3 linked regions of the Terriglobus roseus genome follow. The main gene of each other region encodes a partner of the protein of the gene in region 3 in a complex. Links are inferred from orthologs where the notes say so. Each region holds a gene or a part of one and is shown on either strand. Other genes may lie near its edges.

Region 1 (6,246 bases), 3.6 Mb from region 3 along the record:
CTGTGACGGGATCGCTGGCTACGATCCTGTGGTTGCTGGCGATTCGCAAGGAAGACATGCATGTCAGCGCATGGGATTTTTTGAAGGCTGGTGCGATTGCCATGCCGGTGGCGATGGTGGCTGCGATATGCGGAGTGCTGTTGATGCACTGGATATAAAAGAAAGAGCGCGGCGAGTGCCGCGTTCTTTCTTTGTGAATCACTATAGCCTGCAGATGAGGAGCTCGCGCTCGTAGATCATCTCTGGTGGCAGATGATCGTGGAGTAGAAGGAAGACTTCCTCGTGGCCCATGACTTCGCGTTTCCATGTGGCGCGGTCGACCGTCTCCAAATCGTTGAATTTGTCTTCGGGGAAGTCGAGGCCGTTCCAGTTGATGTCGTGATACTTGGGAATCCAGCCGATGGGTGTTTCCTGTCCGCGCACACGACCTCGCACGCGATCGACGATCCACTTGAGCACGCGCATGTTTTCGCCGTAGCCGGGCCACAGGAATTTGCCGTTCTCATCTTTGCGGAACCAGTTCACATGGAAGATGCGTGGTGTGCTGGTGAGTTCGCGCTGCATCTTGAGCCAATGACGGAAGTAGTCGCCCATGTGATAGCCGCAGAAGGGCAACATAGCCATGGGGTCGCGGCGGACAATTCCTACTGCGCCACCGGCTGCTGCAGTTTGTTCGCTGCCCATGGTTGCGCCGACGTAGACACCGCTGGACCAGTTGAATGCCTGGTAGACGAGAGGCATGGTGGTGGCGCGACGGCCGCCGAAGATGATGGCGTTGAGCGGTACGCCTTGCGGGTTTTCCCAATCGGGATCGATGGTGGGGCACTGTGAAGCAGGCGCGGTGAAGCGGCCGTTGGGATGTGCTGCGGGTGTCTTTGATGCCGGAGTCCACGGTTCGCCACGCCAGTCGAGCGCTTCAGCGGGCGGCTTGTCCGTCATGCCTTCCCACCAGATGTCGCCGTTGGGTACACCGTTCTTTGTCACGAGCGCAACATTGGTGAAGATGCTGTTCTTGCGCAACGTCGCCATGGCGTTGTGATTGGTCTTGTCACTGGTGCCGGGGGCGACGCCGAAGAAACCTGTCTCAGGATTCATGGCGCGTAGCTGGCCAGTGGCGTCGGGCTTGATCCATGCGATGTCGTCGCCTACTGTCCATACTTTCCAGCCTTCGAATCCTGCAGGGGGGATGAGCATGGCGAAGTTGGTTTTGCCGCAGGCAGAAGGAAAGGCTGCGGCGACGTAGGTCTTTTCCGTTTTGCCGTTTTCATCCGCGGGCGATTCCACGCCGACGATGAGCATGTGCTCTGCCATCCATCCTTCATCGCGACCGATGGCCGAGGCGATACGGAGAGCGAAGCACTTCTTGCCCAGTAGAGCGTTGCCGCCGTAGCCAGAGCCGTAGCTCCAGATCTCGCGTGTTTCGGGATAGTGGACGATGTACTTCGTGTCGTTCTGCGGCCAGGGGACATCTTGTTGGCCGGGTGCGAGTGGTGCGCCTACAGAGTGGACGCAGGGGACGACGCGCTTGTAGTCCTTGTCGATTTCCGCGTAGACGGGCAGGCCGATGCGGGCCATGATGCGCATGTTCACGACGGCATATGCGGAGTCCGTAAGTTGCACGCCGATCTGGCTCATCGGCGAGCCGACGGGGCCCATGCTGAAGGGCATGACGTACATGGTGCGGCCCTTCATGCTGCCTTTGAAGAGTGCCTTCAACTTGCGGCGCATGACGAAGGGATCTTCCCAGTTGTTGGTGGGGCCAGCGGCGTCTTTTGAGAGCGAGCAAATGAAGGTGCGATCTTCCACGCGGGCCACGTCGTTCGGCGAGGAACGTGCGTAAAAGCATCCGGGCCACTTCACGGGATCGAGGCGCGTGAAGGTTCCGGCTTCGACGAGTTCGTTGCAGAGTTGTTCGTTCTCCGCATCGGAGCCGTCGAGCCAATGAATGCGGTCGGGCTGGCAGAGGTCCGCCGTTTTTTCCACCCACTTAATGAGGTGTCGATTTGTTGTTGGGGGAGTGTTGCTGGGAATTGATGCCATCCAAGGGCCTCCGGAGCGTCTGCGATAGACGTTTGACGCGCCGGTCATCATTGTCCTCCTTACGGGACGACAGGCAAAGTATGCGTGTGCGTTAATCGCACGCACGTGCGAAATCTGCTTCGGTTAGCGGGCGCGCAGAAGCTGAGGTTTTCGGTATCGAAACGGTTTCTTACGCAGCGTTATTGTTCGATGCGGTTGCGGCCTGCGTGCTTTGCGCGATAGAGGGCGTTGTCCGCGGCACGCAGCAGATCAGAGGGCGCGCCGATGTGCTGACCTTCATGTGTGGCTACGCCGATGCTGATGGTGATGTAACCGAGTTCGGTCTGCGTGTGAGGGAGTTTCAACGCTTCGACATTGGTGCGGATTCGTTCCGCTGTTTGCCATGCGCTTTCTGCATTGGTTTCGGGCAGAAGGACGGTGAACTCTTCACCGCCGAGACGCGCAGCAATATCGGTAGCTTGCCGCAACGATCTTTGAAGCGAGGCAGAGATGAGGCGCAGGCACTCGTCTCCGTGGGCGTGCCCGTAATGATCGTTCAGCAACTTGAAGTGGTCGATGTCGATCATGAGCAGACTGAACGAAGTGTGTGCCTCATTGTTTTTGCGCCATTCGTGATCGAGTGAAAGGTCGAGGCTGCGTCGGTTGGCAAGACCTGTAAGTGCGTCCGTAAGTGAGAGCGTTTCGAGCTGATCTCGGGCTTCCTGCAGGTTTCGTTGCGAATGCATATAGCGAAGCTGCAGGACAGTGACGCGGGTGCCATAGATAAGGGCTGCAAGAACGATAGCGCCAGAGCCGATGTAGAAATGCGTGCGGATGACTGCCAGGCCAAGTGCTATCAGGATCAGTGTGAAGAACACGGGGCTGGCATGGCGAATGAACTGTCCTAAAGGTTGTTGGTCATCCGAAGCGCGCGCTTTTGCTGCTGGCTGTTGGACCGTGAGGACAAGAATAAGAACGAGAAATGGCACGTCGCTGAGAAGAGCAACGTAATCCATAACGCCCTGTAGGATCAGGTCGAGCTGGTTATAGAGGATGGCGAAAAAACCATACGTCCAAAGGAAGATGTTGAGCGTGCGGAAGAAGTCACGCATGTCTTCTTTCGAGATGGAGATAAGGCGAAGTGCTGCCGCTAATGCCAGCACTACATTTTCTGTTGCGTAGGCGAATGCAAGAACAGAGTCCGAGATGGGATGTACTGGCTTACCCCAAAAAGGGAATGTAGTGAAGATGAGAAGGTAAGTGAGCGTCGCCGCTACTGAGATCTGAACCGTGTCGAGCCAGACGAAGAGTGGTACGCGTTCCTTCCGTTCCGGTAGCGAGATGGCCAAGACAATGGGAACTCCATATAGAAAGTATGGGAGATCCGCATACGATGCCTGTGAAATATCGGAATGCAGAACGACTTCTTCCCACGCTGCGCGCGCGGAGCCGCATTCCCACAGAAAGATGGCAGCGCTGAAGAGTTGCCAGTAGAGTCGAGTGTCTGGCGTCGCGCTGCGTGTGCGTGCAATGCAGAAGATGAGTGCAATTGCGACAACGACGATAGAGAAGACATGAGAGATGACCGTGCGTTGCGCGGGGAACAGGGCCAGGGAAACCGCGTGGATCACAAGAAAGCCAAGAGCGAAGGCCAGTCCCTGTGATCGCGAAAGATATTCCTGCGTTTCGTTCTTCGTGCTCACTCGATGTCTTCCGCCTCTCGATGAGACGAACAGGTTAGCACTGCCTTCCCAAGGAAACGAATGACACAAAAGAGGATGTAGTCGCGTACGAGCGTGATATCAGATCCCACATCGAAGGCAAGCTTCCTGCGATGACGATATTTGCGGATTCATTCTGACGGAGGGAAGATTGGACGTGTGCGGAAAATAAAGGGAAGGGATTCTGTTCTTACAGCCAAATGGCCAAACGTACCAAGCAAAGTGCAGGCCTCCTTATGTTTCGCAAGAGAGCAGAGGTTTTCGAGGTCTTTCTTGTTCATCCCGGCGGTCCGTTCTGGGCTAAGAAGGATGTTGGCGCATGGACTGTGCCCAAGGGTGAATTTACGAACGATGAGGGACCTCTCGCAGCCGCGCAACGAGAATTCATCGAAGAGACCGGCTTCATCCCGCAAGAGCCTTTTCTTGAACTTGGTTCGGTTACTCAGAAGTCCGGAAAGGTTGTGTTTGCGTGGGCCTTTGAAGGGGACTGCGATCCGGCGGACCTGAGAAGTAATACCTGCGAGATTGAGTGGCCTCCGCGTTCAAAGCGCCTTGTGACCATCCCTGAAGTGGATCGTGGTCAATGGTTCACACCGTCTGTCGCCAAAACATATCTTCGAACGGAACAGCACGCTTTTCTGTCGCGCTTAGAGGATTTGCTCCGCCAGTAGAGAGAAAGAGTCTTCGGTGCTTTCGTCTTCCGCGTTCTCGCGCTCAAAATTGCTGAGACCCACGCCGACCAACCGATAAAGTTGCTCCTGCGGCAATCCGACTTTAGCGCAGAGTGCAAGCGCGGTGTCTGTCAACACTTCGCAGCTTTCAATTCGTTCACGGGATGTGAGACTTCGCGTGAGTGATTGAAACTCTTTCGTTTTCAGTTTGAGAACAATCGTTTTTGCTCCGCGGGCGTTGGCATTCGACGCTTTCCATATCTTTTCGGCAAGGCGTTGGATGTGCACATTGCACGCTTCGAGAGGGATGTCATCGGGGAAGGTATCTTCCGCAGAGATTTGTTTGCGCACGCGATTTGACACGACAGGGTTGTGATCAATGCCTCGTGCAAGCTCATAAAGACGTTGCGCATAGCTGCCGAAGGCTTGTTCCAGTGTCGCGATATCCATGGCGTGAATGTCGCCCACGAGCTTAATGCCGACCTCAGCCATACGTGCCTCGGTGACTTTTCCAACGCCGGGGATGCGGCCTACAGGAAGCGTGAGGAGGAATGATTGTGCCTCGTGTGGCTGAATAACGAACTGTCCGTTCGGCTTTCGCCAATCGGACGCGATCTTCGCAAGAAACTTATTGGGTGCGATGCCTGCTGAAGCAGTCAGGTGAAGTTCATCCCATATCTCCTGACGAATCTTCTTCGCCACCAGCGTTGCTGTTGGCAATCCCTGTTTGTTCTGCGTCACGTCAAGATAGGCTTCGTCGAGCGAGAGTGGCTCAATGTGGTCTGTGTGTCGTGTGAAGATTTCTCGCACACCTTGGGATGCCGCTTTATATCGCGTGAAGTCAGGTGGGATAAAGATTGCATGGGGGCATAGCCGTTCCGCACTTACTGCCGGCATTGCGGATCGAACGCCGAACTTCCTCGCTTCATACGACGCGGCGCAAACGACGGAACGTTTTCCCTTCCATGCGACCACGACCGGACGGCCACGCAGATTCGGATCGTCTCGCTGTTCGACGGATGCATAGAACGCATCCATGTCCACATGAACGATCTTGCGGTGTCCGAGCAAGGTGATCTGTTCGTCAATCATGACAATGCCTGCGTGTGCCGTCGCCAATGGTAAAGAAGCGGTATCTCAATGCTTTGCGAGCTATGTGCGTCCCGATGGAAGCCCTGGAGATATTCTTCCATATTCGCCGTGTGTTCGCCTAGTGGTATTTGCTACTTCGCCCGCGTTGATGCGCTCACTCAAACCCATTCACACTCGTGCAGAACCACATGGTCAATGCATGTAGTGCCACCATCGGTTGCTGTGTGGTGACCACTATAGGTTCTGGCTTTCTTTCTTCATAGGCTTGCGAAGCGACGTTTTGTCAGCAAATACACGCTCCGCAAAAGTGAGGTTGTACCTATGAAATCGTTAAGAAAGTTATGTACGCTAGCCGCGCTTGTGTCGTCAGTCGGAGTATTTGCTCAGACCGCACCGGTGGCTGGCGTGACGTCAACCGCCAATGTTCGGAACCGTGCGACGGTCTCTTTTCCGTCCGCAACGCCAGGCTCCAATCTGCAATCGGCTATCGTCCAGTTTCCGCAGGGAACACGGACTGAAACGGTAAAGGCAAAACTCAACGGCAAGGATGTTAGCGCAAAGTTTTCTGCAACTCCTTGTTCCGGTAAGGTGTGCCTGACCGCACAGCTTGGTTCGGACGATGGTGTCATCGACGGAAATAACACACTCTTTGCGACAGCGAAGAATCAGGATGGAACGGCTTCCAGCACGCGCACACATTTTGTTAGCGGCGCAGCGTCAGCCACATCGCAAGGGTTGCACGC
Region 2 (6,436 bases), 2.3 Mb from region 3 along the record:
CCTTCTATTGCTGCACTCGATGCGGACGTCATTTCGATGGAGTCTGCACGTTCGCGTATGGAGCTGCTGGATGCTTTCCAAGCGCATGGCTATCCCAACGAAATTGGACCGGGCGTTTATGACATTCACTCGCCCCGAGTTCCCTCCGCTGAGGAGATGGGAGAGCTACTTGGTCTTGCGATCAACGTGCTCAAGCCAGGACAAGTTTGGGTTAATCCAGACTGTGGTCTGAAGACACGCGGATGGCCAGAAACGGTCGAAGCTCTCAAAAACATGTGCCAAGCCGCAGTTCAGGCACGCATCCATTTCACTGAGTAACTTCAACGGAGGCGGCGGATCATCATGGTCCGCCGCCTCGAACTCAGCGTCGTGTTGGGTTAGGTTATTTCAGTGTTTCGTATCTGGCTTCCGTGATTCGCCAAAGATTACGTAATCCACATCTGAGACTGCCCAAGGGTTGCAACATTCCCCGTATCTTGTTATCTTGAATAAGTGCTTCGGCGCGTGTGCACTCGTAGCTCAGCTGGATAGAGCAATTGGCTACGAACCAATAGGTCGGAGGTTCGAATCCTTCCGAGTGCACCATACCTTTTAGAAAGGCCACTCTTTGGAGTGGCCTTTCTACTTTGCTATCAGTTATTTCGCCTGGGGTAAGCCAAGGTCCGGAACGAGCGCCTTCCCGTCGATTCCCTGTGGCGACCATGCTGTCACAATCGCCTTTGCAATCTTTGCCACAGTGACTTCGCCTTCGTTGTCGACACTCCAGCCTTTGTCGGAGTTCTCGTACGTGTAGACCGCAAGAACGATGGGGCCAGACTTTGCTGCGATGATCGCTACATCGGAACGCGTCGCATCCAACGAGCCGGTCTTACTCGCAATGCCACTTCCCGCTTCCGTGTTATCCAGAGTCTCCAGATAACGCGGAATGGTATCGCGATAAAACTGATTGCGAAGCATCTCAATAGCTGCCTTGCAGGCCACCTGCGCCTTTGCAGGATCGACCGCAGGCTGGCCTGCGATGTTGAGATCGCAGCGGCCAATCTTCTCCATCACCGTGCTGATCTGTCGTGCTGTTGTCTTTCCCAGACCAAACTTCTTTTGATCTGCTGGCATTGGCCCGACGGCTGGTTTTGAAACCTTCTTGTATAGCCACGTCCGATCCAGACCAAGCGCCGTCATGTTGTCATCAACCTTCTTCGTGGTGAAGCGGTCAATCATCATGTTGGTAGCGGTGTTGTCGCTGACGATAACCATCATCGTGGCCACATCCTTCAGCGTGACGGTCAACGGCGTGTCGAAGAAATGCAACACGCCAGAGCCAGCCACACCCTCGCCCGGTTGTAGAGTCAACTTCTCGTTCCACGCAGCGTGTCCCAGGCCAATCTCACGCATAGCCGTCCACAGCATAGCTAGCTTGATGGTGCTCGCCGTCTGCACGGGTTGCTCCGCATCAATGGCAATCGTCTTGTCTGTGTTGAGTTGGTGGGCGTAGACGGCTACTTTGCCATGGTGCTGCGCGATGATCTGCTGTACCGCGGCGGTCGTTGCATCTTGTGGCTGTGCAATAGCCGCGGAACTGCACGCCAACAAGGACAAGCTCGCGGCATAAAGAAAAGTTCGAATGGTTCGATGAAATATGCGGGGGAACATGTCCGCAATGCTATCCGAGCAGCTTGCCTAAATCCATGCCACCCAGCATGCCCTGTGTCTCCGACTGCATCTGAGCGTCTGCCTTGCGACCGGCTTCGTTGATTGCTGCGGTGATCAGGTCTTCCAGCATTTCAATGTCACCGGAAGCAGCGGTCAACACATTCGGGTCCAGCTTGAGCCGCAGCAATTCCTTGCGACCGTTTACACGGGCCGTTACCAACCCGCCGCCGGAGGTAGCCTCAGCGGTGGTGGTGGCAAGCTTTTCTTCCATCTGGGCCTGCATGTGCTGCGCCTGGCCCATCATCTCCTGCAGTTTGCCGAAATCCATTGGAAGACTCCTAATCCTTTCGGAGATCGAACACTGTGCTGATCTCCGCGTTGAACAGCTTCTGTGCCTTCTGCACTGTGGGGTGATCCAAAGCCTTTGCCTGCACGGAACCTGAGCGAGGCTTCTTTGGCTCCTTTGGTTTGTTGTCGACTGCTGCGGGAACGACGCTGATCTTTACGCCGACCAAACCTTTTTCGCGAAGTGCTGCCTTGATGATCGCTTCCACATCCGCACGGAAGATCGTGCCAATCATCGGCTTTGAAAGTGAAACTTCGATCTTTACTTCACCGTCGGCGATGGTCCAGTGGCTCTCTTCCAACTGCTCCGCCGCGGAGTTGTTCTTCTTCGTGGCGAAAAGAGCCTCGACTGCAGCTGCCTGCAATTCCGCTGTTCCGGAAGCAGCAGCACTGGTGGCCACGGGTTGTGATGCAGGCTCCGTTGCCTCCGGATCCTCGTCAGGGGAAACAATGTTCTCCCACGAGGGGTCGTAGTTTTCATCGGCCTGTAGCGCAATGGCGACAGGTTCTTCCAAAACAATGGGCGACGGCGCCACATGGGCGTTCAGCCCTGTGCTTGGCTCCGGCATGGTGATGACGCCGGGCTGAGCCAACGGCGAAACATTCGACGGCTCTTTTACCGGCTCTGGAGCCAGAGCCAGGCTCCCTTCCGTCTGCGGTTGCGAGATAACGCTGGCCACGGGGCGCGCCGCTGACTCCGCCGTGTTGGAAGCGAAGGGCGATGTCGAAATGGAAGGTGCTGGGGCGGCCTGCGTGCGCGGTGCAGCAGGTTCAGGCGCTCCACTGAAGCGCGAAGGTGTGTTTGCTGGAGGTCGTGGAGCGGGCGCTGGAGCAGCAGGAATGGCCGCGCGTTGTGGCGGCAGAACACGCGGCGTGGAATTCCCCGATGTCTTCGGGAGCTGCGCGAGGAACTCCTCTACTGGCACCAGACGCTGCAGGTGTACCAGCTTGATCAGTCCCATCTCCAGGTGCAGTCGCTGCTCCTGTCGGAAGCCGAGGTCATCAAACGTCCGCAGCATCACATTGAGGAAACGCGTTAGCTCTTCTTCGGTGAACAACAACGCGGTACGTACCGCACGCCGACGCTCATCCGGGCTGATCTGCAGCAGGTCGCTGGAATTTTCGTCTTCGGTCAGCGACGCGATCTTTGCGACGACGCAATTGCGGAGATACCGCACGAACTGCCGTGCAATCTGCGAAGGTGAATTGCCTGCATCCAGAAGGCGTCCAGCGGTGGTGAGAACCGTAGCAGCATCGTTGCGCGCAACGAATTCCAGAATCTCTTCAAACACCGTGTTCGGCACGGTACCCATAAGTTCGCGGATTTCAGCGGCACTCAGTTGCGCCTTGCCGTCGATGACGGGAGCCGAGGCAATCGCCTGATCCATGATGGACAGCGCATCGCGCATGGAGCCATCGCCAGCTTCAGCCAACAGAGACAGTGCAGCTTCATCCGCAGCAACGCCTTCATGCGCGGCAATACCGCGCAATTCACCCAGGATGTCGTCCAGCTTTACGGCATGAAAGCTGAAGTGCTGGCAACGCGACCGGATGGTCTGCGGTATGTTCTCCGGTTCCGTGGTCGCCATCATGAAGACGATGTGGTCTGGTGGCTCCTCCAGCGTCTTCAGCAGCGCATTGAAAGCGGCATCCGTGATCTGATGAGCTTCGTCAAGGATGTAAATCTTGAAGCGATCGCGCGCGGGCCGATAACGCGCGGCATCGCGCAGTTCACGGATCTCATCAATGCCACGGTTGGTGGCGGCGTCAATCTCAATGACGTCAACCGCATTACCCGCACGGATCTCCAGGCAGGCATCGCATTTCAGGCAAGGCTCCGGCGTGGGGCGCTCAGGCGAACCAATTGTGTTGTGGCAGTTCAGCGCACACGCAAGGATGCGCGCGATGGTCGTCTTACCAATGCCGCGGTGTCCGCTGAAGATGTAGCCATGCGCAATGCGGCCCTGTTCCAGGGCGTTCTGCAGTGTTCGGGTGACGTGGTCTTGCCCCGCGACATCAGCGAAGCGTTGCGGTCGATATTTGCGGGCAAGAACCTGATACGGCATATCAGGGTTAGTGTACCGTCCTGCGCTGTGGGAGAACCGGCCGCTACCTGCGGCGCGCCGGCTTCTTCAGGGTCATGGGCAGTCCCAACTTCTTCCGCCGCCGCACTTCCGCCTCGCTGAACATGGTTCCCCGGCAGGCATCCGTGCTGCAGTAGCAGGGCTGATCGTCCTCGTCGGAATCGTAGAGGTGGTACTCGTAGGTCAATTCCTCACCGGCGGCAATGTTCCGCAGCGCCAGGATGTAGACGTGTCCCTCTTCATCTTCTTCTGTCTGGCAGTTCGGCTCGCAGCAGTGGTTGATAAACATGGCCGTACCGAAGCCGTCAATCACGGTATCGCGATCCTGCACGCCGAACAGATAGGTGATATCACGGTCTGCATAACGTTCATCCGCATCGGCTTTGGTCATGCGGGGGCCGTCGTATTCCGCCACGCGCGCGCCGTTGCGAATGGGGTCAAGGGTGTAACAGCCGCAGCCGTGAACCGGCGAGGAACGAAGAATCAACCGTGGGAGCATCGTTGCGCGAGTATACGGCAATTGCCGGTGAGGATACAGGTGCACTTCCGCACTGCCTGCGTCTAAGCTGATGACAGATCATGTTTCGCCGTGCGTCCATTCATCGTTTTCTTCCTCTTGCCGCCGCCGTGCTGTGCTGCGGCCTGGCCGTTGCGCAGCAGGACTCGAAGCCTGCGAAGAAGTGCAAGCCAAAGGACACCGCCTGCAACAACGCGCAGTCTTCGTCGGACACATCCGGCTCGTCCAGCCAGCCTCAGTCGATGCACGACCAATTTCCGTTCCCGACAGATGATTCGAAGCACGGTGGCGATGCAGAAGGAACGCCTTCAGCGCCTCCCGCTCCAGCCGCAAATTCGAACGGGCTGCCGCAGATGCCTACCGAACCGGTTCCTGACCCGCCTGCCGAATCGCAGAAGCCAATGCACATTCCGCGTAGCGGGGATGATGCAGCAGGTTCCAGTTCGAGTTCCGGCTCCAGTGGTTCCAGCAGCAGTTCCAGTTCGGCTGACGACGACAGCGACGTAGCACCGACCACCGAAGCGCCCAACGCGCCAGTGAAGGCCGCTCCGCTGAAGAACTACGGCGCCAAGGACAGCAGCGAGGTCATCCGCGAGAAGCTGGACAAGACGCGCGTTCCCGACGACATCAAGGTCGGCAAATACTACATGGACACGGGAAACGTGCAAGGCGCGTATCTGCGGTTTAAAGATGCTGTCGGCTATGATCCCGAAGATCCGGACGCACGCTTCTACCTGGCAGAAGCAGCCTCAAAGCTGAAACATCGCGATGAAGCCGTGGCCAATTACCAGGAGTGCCTAAAGCTGGATCCAGGTGGCGACCACGACAAGGCCTCGCGCCGTGCTCTGACGTCACTGGGTATTGCTGCTAAGTAGCTAAGCGGTCTCGCGAACAAGATTTTCGTTGTCGTAATCGTCTTCATCAACGACCTGAACGGTCGGTCTCGACACGGCTGCCATCGTCTCTTCCGTAATCAGAAATCGGCGGATGTAGTGTAATGGCTCTGCTCGTACCGCCATCTCGCGCAGATGAAACCGCCATACATCTTCCCTGCTGGAATGGCGCAGATGCGCCTTGCGATTCACCGTGAGACTTTGTCCGTTCGCAGTGACACGTTCAAAGGTTTGCGGCTCCACAACGTATTGGATACGCTCGCCGCTCTGGAAGAAGCTTTTCGCGAACTCATGGGAGAACAAAAGCATCTGCGCGCGTTTGCCTTTTGCGAGCCATTGCAGAGCTTCGGCATAGCTACTCCACGTCTCTCCGGTATTCTGCACAAACCACCGGCGAAACTCGAACCCCCGGGTTCGTCCCTGCCCGATCAGTAGATGGAGAAGTTCGCCGCGTGTCATTTCGAATATCTCCCAAGGTGCGAATAAAAATATGCCGTCGCAAGAGCCTCGTCAATCAAAGACCAGACACAGCCGTAAGCACCGCATCTGCGTCTACCCTTTTGTGACGATTCAAAAGAAACTTCTGACTACGGCATTGGGCTCACTCGTGCTGCTTGGCACCGCAACCGCGCAAGACACATATCCCCTGAATAACGACCCCACTGTACGTGAGGGATTTCAGCACTTCTACATCCTGGATTACGACGGCGCGATGCAGCGCTTCGAGGCCGTTCAGCGCGAACACCCGCAAGACCCAATGGTCGTGGGCTACATCCTGATGGACACAATTTTCCGTGAACTCTACCGACAGGACCTGCTGGACACCACCTATTATGCGCGCGAGCACTTTCTCAGTTCCGGTCATAAATCGGACATCCCGGAGAGCATGCGCAAACACATTGATGACCTGACGGATCGGGCCATCAGTCTTGCCGATGCACGCATTA
Region 3 (6,368 bases):
ATCCACATCGGCCACTCCACCGGCGGAGGCGAAGTGACTCGGTTCGTCGCAAAACACGGAAAAGGACGCGTCGCAAAAGCAGTTCTCATCAGCGCCATCCCGCCTCTCTTTATGAAGACGGAAAAGAATCCCGACGGAGTTCCCAAAGAAGTGGTCGACGGCCTGCGCGACGGTACGGCGTATCACCGTGCGCAGTTCTATCAAGACATCACCATCCCGTTCTACGGCTTCAACCGCCCGGGAGCCAACGTCTCTGAAGGCATCCGCCAAAACTGGTGGCGACAGGAAATGATGGGCGCAGCCACCGCCCACTATGACTGCATCAAGGTTCTCTCAGAGACTGAGTTCTACGACGATCTAGCAGCTATCGATGTGCCAGTCCTGGTCATGCACGGCGAGGACGATCAGATCTGTCCCTTCCCAACCACCGGCGCACGTTCCTGGAAGCTCCTCAAGCATGGATCGCTCAAGTCATACCCCGGCTTGCCCCACGGCATGCCAGCCACTCACGCAGACATCATCAACGCCGACCTGCTCAAGTTCATCCAGTCCTGAAAGCTGCTGCCAAGGAGAGCGAGTACATAACTCGCTCTCCTCAAGCCGCACTACTTCGCCAGAGCCGCAGGAATCGGATTATCCGGCCGTTCCGTGTCCCAGTAAATCTGCACAACCCAATAACGAGTGCCGTCGTTCAACAGCTCCCAGCTATTCACACCGCGCGCCTGTGGCGTGGTGTCCGTAGGCGTATGGAAAATCGCGTACGACTCATACACATGCGTCAGGTGGCCAAAGCTCTGCTTCTCATACGCAATGGGCTTTTCATAGAACGTCTGGTTCCCAGCACGCGCCTGGTAGTCGTCCGTGGAGAGAATCGTCAGGTCCGCAGGCCCCGTCTTGCTATGGCGAACGATAATCATCCGTCCTGATCCCGGAACAAACAAACTCTTAAAACGATTCCAATCGCGTGGCTTGCCCACCTCACCAGAGATGGTGTCAGACAACGCCTGGATGATCGCCTCAGGACTCTTCACATCCTCCGGGTTCGCCTTCGGCCAGTCCGGATGCGATGCAATCACGCCCGGCGTAGGAGCCGGACGCGGAGTAGCGGCCACCTGCTGCTGCTGCGCTCCGCTGCTCTGCATCGCCACCAGCATCCCCACCGCCAGAACCATCGTTTTCATCGCCATCTTCCCCTCATGCACCATTTCCGATGCTCACCGTAACAAATTCTTCATATCTTCCCCAACCGCAAAAAACGTTTGGGACCGACAATCCACAGATTCTCGTAAACCCTGTGCAAACGGTGGACAAACCCGGTATTCCTCAGGCCAAACGTCGCGCCTGTGGATAGAAAAGACGTAGCAATCACCGCAATCAAGCGGTTCGGACCTCGGTTTCCACTTCCACACGCCTCCACGGTGCACATTGCCTGTGAGGAAACCTGTGGAAGACGTGTAAACCTAGCCACGCTATGCGGAATCTCCTCCCGGCGACACACATCTTCCGTTCTTCGCGGACACTTTTTCTGAATCTCGTCCACTATCTAACTCTCATCGCTGCAACAGTATGGGATGTTCTTCCACATTTCCTAACCAAACGATTACGACGGCTATTTCAATCTTTCCTTTTCACTCAGGTTCTTAAAAGCAGTCCTCGCATCAGCCTTGTCGTAGCTTGCGTGGAGCTGTGTCGCCGCTTTCCACGGTTTGGTCCGTGCCTTCCACATCCCCCGCCCGGCTAGGATGAGCCTTGTCAAAACCACCACGCACCAGCTTTGTAACCGGGGATAAAAACCAGCCTTGGGAAACGCAGCAGCGCGGTGATACGCTGAAATCCACTCAGGCTCCGGGCCCACAGTCGCTCTGTAAGCTGACTCAAACCGTTGCCGCCGCACACAAGATTTGTCCTGAACTCTTGGAGGTCTCCACCGTGTCCACCACTGCCTCGCTACCTTCGATGGAAACCAGCGGCGCCGCTCCCACCGGCAATCTCGATATCACGGTCACCCGTGCGGAACTGCTGCGTGAACTGACTGCCGCACAGTCCGTCGTGGAACGGAAGACGACGATCCCCATCCTGTCGAACTTCCTCTTTGAAGCCGATGGTGAACGGCTGACCATCACGGCTACCGACCTGGACCAGAGCCTGCGCACCTCTTGCCCTGCACGCGTGAAGAAGTCCGGCGCATGCACCGTCCCGGCGCGCAAGCTGTACGACTACATCCGCCTGTTGCCCGAAGGCGACATCTCCATCAAGCTGATGGACAACCACTGGGTGCAGATCCGCGCTGGCCGCTCCAACACCAAGATGGTGGGCATGGCGCGCGCGAACTTCCCCCAGGTGCCGGAATTCCCAACCACAGGCGCGGTTAAGATCGCAGCACCGTCGCTGAAGAGCCTCATTTCCAAGACCATCTTCGCCATCTCCAGTGAAGAATCGCGTTACACGCTGAACGGCGCGCTGCTCGTCCTCAAGGCTGAGTCCATGGCCATGGTCGCAACAGACGGTCATCGCTTGGCTCACGTTGAGCGCTTCGGCGAAACGCTTGAAGGCATCTCGGGTGAAAAGAAGACACTCATTCCGCGCAAGGCGCTCGGTGAACTCTCTTCCCTATTGGCCAACACGCCCACCAGTGAAGACAACGACTTCATCGAGTTTGCTGACGATGAAACCACGCTGTTCTTCCGCATCGGCGGTCGCGTGCTCACCAGCCGCAAACTCACCGGCCAGTTCCCCAACTACGAAGCCGTTCTGCCGCGCGACAACAACAAGTTCGTCATCGTCCGCAGCGAAGACCTCATGGGTGCTCTGCAGCGCGTGTCGCAGTTTGCTGACGAGCGTAGCGGCGCCATCAAGATTCGCCTGGAGCAGAACGAACTCCGCATCTCGTCTTCGTCCACGGACGCGGGTGAATCGGAAGACTCCATTGAAACGCCGTACAACTACGATCCGCTCGTAGTCGGTTTCAACTCGGCCTATCTCATTGACTTCTTGAAGGCCATTGGCAACACCGGCGAAGTCCGTCTCGAATTTAAGGACGCACAATCCGCAGGCCAGATGCGCCCTGAAGACGCAAACGAAGATCAGAAGTATCGCTACATCCTCATGCCCATGCGCATTTGAGGTGCGGCAATCAGCACCAAAGAAGCCCGGCCTCGCGCCGGGCTTTTCTATTTCCTGTAGAACGCAAAAAATTTCACGTACGCAAATCATTTGCTGGCATACTGGCAACGATCTTCCGTCACTCCAGAAACATCGTGATCCATCCGTCCGCGTATGCCTACGGGTAAGTAGTCGCAGCACCCATTTCTCATGAGGTGATGTTTGGTATGACAGGCCTGCAGATCTTTACTCTCATTCATGTACTCATAAGCCTCATCGGTATAGCCACGGGGTTTCTGGTTCTGTTCGGCTTTCTTCGTAATTCACAGAACCGTTCGATGAATCTGCTGTTTCTAAGCACAACGGCACTTACCAGCATCACTGGTTTCTTCTTCCCGTTTCATGGAATCACACCAGCGATAGTGGTTGGCATCATCTCGCTGGTGCTGTTTATCCCCGCTATCTGGGGCTATCAAAAGGGATACAGAAAGACTTACATCATCACCGCATCCATCCTGCAGTTCTTTAACGTGATGGTGCTCGTCATCCAGAGCTTTATGAAGATTCCGCCACTGCACCAGTTCGCGCCCACCGGCAAAGAACCCATCGTGGCCATCTTCCAGCTTTTAACTCTCCTGTTCATCGGCGCACTCGCAACGTTGGGCATTCGCCATCGCGAGCAGTGATGCCCATCCGCATCGCATAACGTGAAGTAAGGAAAGGCTCGTCTTATTAAGCGAGCCTTTTCCTATGCCTGTGATTCCGCAAACTGGCAGCGTCTTTGTTGTTCGAAATAGCAAGGATGGTTACGTAGATATTGCGCGTCTACGGAGTTTCTGACCCTCCCCAATGGGTGAAATCTACCCATTTTTACTGGGCTAAACTCAAATCATCTCTCCCCTTCTCCCCCGGTGTAGTCCAGGCCGATCGCGCAGAGATTCGTAAGAACGCGCAGCCGCCTAGGTAGATTTTTTGAATTAAGGAATACGAACCATGTCACATCGTCATGTGCACGCAGGCCTGCGTGGCCTGATGTCCCGCGTTATCTCCACTTTGAATCCAGAATCGAAGCATCGTGGCTGGCTGAGCATTTTGCTGATCGCAATGCTGCCGTCTGTTGCAGCCGCACAATCCCTGCAAATTACTTACGGCGCGAAGGGCATACAAACCCTTTCGTTTAACGGTCAAACCCTTGCAGATGTTGGAGCAAATCCCTCTGACAGCTTCCACATCTGGCACATGAAGGCCACTGACCTGGCGGGTAACACCAGCACCGATTCCCAATCCGGCTGGGGTGAAAGCAACAACGGCACCAGTTGGGACGCATCGTCCAACACGGAAACCTATTACTACAACTGGGGTTCCATCGCGACGCGGTTCGTACAGAAGGGCAACCAGTTGGACATGATCGTCACGGAGACAAACAACGCAAGCTCCGGACTGATCTTCGACGGCGCTGAGATCTACCCGTTGGTGCTGCACTTCCCGCAGGATCCGAAAAACTTCAACGGTTACACCCAGTACGCCATCACCACCACAGGGCCCGGCGTCAGCGTCGCAGACTTTGGTTCAGGTGTCGTTTCAGCAGTGTTACCAGACGAATCGCAACCGATGTATACCGGCTGGAAGCAGGCGGGCGCGAACGCGTACAGCCCGTTGATGACGTCCACTGCGCCTGACGGTCTTGCCACATTCCTGCCGCACAACGATCGTCCCGTGAAGCCCGGCACGAGCTTCACGTATACCGTGTCACTGCGCTTCGCCGCGGCCAGCACCACACCCAATGCGGCAGACGCGTATGCAAGTTTTGCTCAGACGTATCCCAGCCAGATGACATGGGCAGATCACCGTCTCATCGGAACCGCATACCTCGCCAGTTCGCCGCAAGGCAGCTCTGACAAGACTCAGCCCGGCGGCTTTCCAACCAATCCACGCCGATACTTCAACGACGCCTCCGTCGACGTCACCACGTCTGTCGGCCTGCAGGCATTCCAGAATCGCATGCTTGCCGTTGCGCAGGCCAACGTGGTCAACACACGCGCTATGAACGGCCAGGGTGTTATCACGTGGGATCTGGAGGGTGAGCAGTACCCGCAAGGCACCAGCTATGTTTGCTCGCCAGATCAGGTGGCAACGGTTGCTCCAGAGATGGAGTCGACTGTGCTTGATCCGCAATCGCCCTACCAGGGGCAGAGGCTTGACGATGCCTACTTCGGCATCATGACCGGCGCAGGTCTTCGGGTTGGCGTCTGTCTCCGTCCCCAGGTCTTCACCCTCAGCGGCAACGGCCAGGCCTCGCAGAACTTCCTCACATCCAACGATCAGATCATTGCGAACCTCGAGAAGAAGGCCGCATACGCCAATTCCCGGTGGGGCGTGACCATGTTCTATGTGGACTCCACCGTCGACACGAATGGCGGAACACTCGATCCGGCAATCTTTCAAAAGCTGATCACCGATTACCCATCATTCCTGTTCATTCCGGAAGAAAGCACGCCGCGTTACTACGCGTACACCGCGCCGTTCTACTCCTTCATCTTCCATACGGACATCGGCACAGATGCTTCCGTCTACAACTACTATCCAAAGGCCTTTGGCGTGAACCTGGTGAACGATGTGTCGCCAGCCACACTCAATAGCTATCTCCCCGCGCTGACACAACAGGTCAGTAAGGGCGACATCCTGATGGGGCTCGCCGACTACTGGCAAGACAACGATCCCATCCTGGCGTCGATCTATGCCTCTGCAGGCGTATCGGCTCCGCCCGTAACGACACCTCCCCCCGTAGTGGCTCCTCCTGTGTCCAACGATCCACCGGACACGTCTTCAGACGTTCCTCCGACCACCACCACACCGAAGCACCATCGTCGTTCGCGTAGTTAAGACAGCTGCAACCTTCAACACATTGCATAACGTAACAAGGCAAATCGCTCATGGCAGGCTATGCTGTCTGCCATGAGCTTCTGCCTCCATCGCACGTTGCGAAACCTGTTGCTCCTCGCTGCACCACTCGCAGCCGCCTCTGCATCTGCACAAACCGCCGCATTTCAGAACTGCTACGCGCGCTGGTCCGCAACAGAGTTGACCGTAGGCAACACACACTTCGAACGTCGCTGGCAGATTCGCAACGGCCATCTCTACGCCACATCCTTCCAGGACCGCGACGCAAAGAAAGAGTGGCTCGCAGCACCATCGCGTCTGTCATCGCCGCGCATTGCCGGACCGCAAGCTGATGCAACAGTAGCAATTCATGCAGAGACCGGCCG

What was found.
Region 1: the proteins of dnaN (region 3) and dinB are in contact, whole or in part, in a solved structure (PDB 1OK7), measured with the Escherichia coli proteins. The link is inferred for Terriglobus roseus from one-to-one orthologs.
Region 2: the proteins of dnaN (region 3) and dnaX are in contact, whole or in part, in a cryo-EM structure (PDB 8GIZ), measured with the Escherichia coli proteins. The link is inferred for Terriglobus roseus from one-to-one orthologs.

What each region holds. Positions count from the first base shown.
Region 1 is NZ_LT629690.1:545,274-551,519, forward strand. What follows is about bases 3,446-6,246. They hold dinB (DNA polymerase IV), read right to left. Parts: upstream 5,504-6,246; coding sequence 4,388-5,503; downstream 3,446-4,387. Other genes in these bases: BLT38_RS02560 (GGDEF domain-containing protein), read right to left, coding at 3,446-3,722; BLT38_RS02565 (NUDIX domain-containing protein), read left to right, coding at 3,977-4,411; BLT38_RS02575 (Ig-like domain-containing protein), read left to right, coding at 5,825-6,246. Also shown: BLT38_RS02550 (SLC13 family permease), read left to right, coding at 1-158; BLT38_RS02555 (phosphoenolpyruvate carboxykinase (GTP)), read right to left, coding at 202-2,040; more of BLT38_RS02560, read right to left, coding at 2,220-3,445. UniProt on the Escherichia coli protein: Poorly processive, error-prone DNA polymerase involved in translesion repair and untargeted mutagenesis. Copies undamaged DNA at stalled replication forks, which arise in vivo from mismatched or misaligned primer ends.
Region 2 is NZ_LT629690.1:1,924,456-1,930,891, forward strand. Bases 1,526-4,516 are described here. They hold dnaX (DNA polymerase III subunit gamma/tau), read right to left. Parts: upstream 4,062-4,516; coding sequence 1,989-4,061; downstream 1,526-1,988. Other genes in these bases: BLT38_RS08215 (serine hydrolase), read right to left, coding at 1,526-1,587; BLT38_RS08220 (YbaB/EbfC family nucleoid-associated protein), read right to left, coding at 1,661-1,978; BLT38_RS08230 (SET domain-containing protein), read right to left, coding at 4,105-4,516. In the rest of the region: metE (5-methyltetrahydropteroyltriglutamate--homocysteine S-methyltransferase), read left to right, coding at 1-318; more of BLT38_RS08215, read right to left, coding at 637-1,525; more of BLT38_RS08230, read right to left, coding at 4,517-4,578; BLT38_RS08235 (tetratricopeptide repeat protein), read left to right, coding at 4,659-5,471; BLT38_RS08240 (hypothetical protein), read right to left, coding at 5,472-5,948; BLT38_RS08245 (hypothetical protein), read left to right, coding at 6,052-6,436. UniProt on the Escherichia coli protein: Part of the beta sliding clamp loading complex, which hydrolyzes ATP to load the beta clamp onto primed DNA to form the DNA replication pre-initiation complex.
Region 3 is NZ_LT629690.1:4,175,821-4,182,188, forward strand. The notes cover bases 1,117-4,039. They hold dnaN (DNA polymerase III subunit beta), read left to right. Parts: upstream 1,117-1,956; coding sequence 1,957-3,123; downstream 3,124-4,039. Other genes in these bases: BLT38_RS17490 (hypothetical protein), read right to left, coding at 1,117-1,187; BLT38_RS17505 (hypothetical protein), read left to right, coding at 3,330-3,788. Also shown: BLT38_RS17485 (alpha/beta fold hydrolase), read left to right, coding at 1-555; more of BLT38_RS17490, read right to left, coding at 606-1,116; BLT38_RS17510 (hypothetical protein), read left to right, coding at 4,096-5,985; BLT38_RS17515 (alpha-galactosidase), read left to right, coding at 6,046-6,368. UniProt on the Escherichia coli protein: Confers DNA tethering and processivity to DNA polymerases and other proteins. Acts as a clamp, forming a ring around DNA (a reaction catalyzed by the clamp-loading complex) which diffuses in an ATP-independent manner freely and bidirectionally along dsDNA.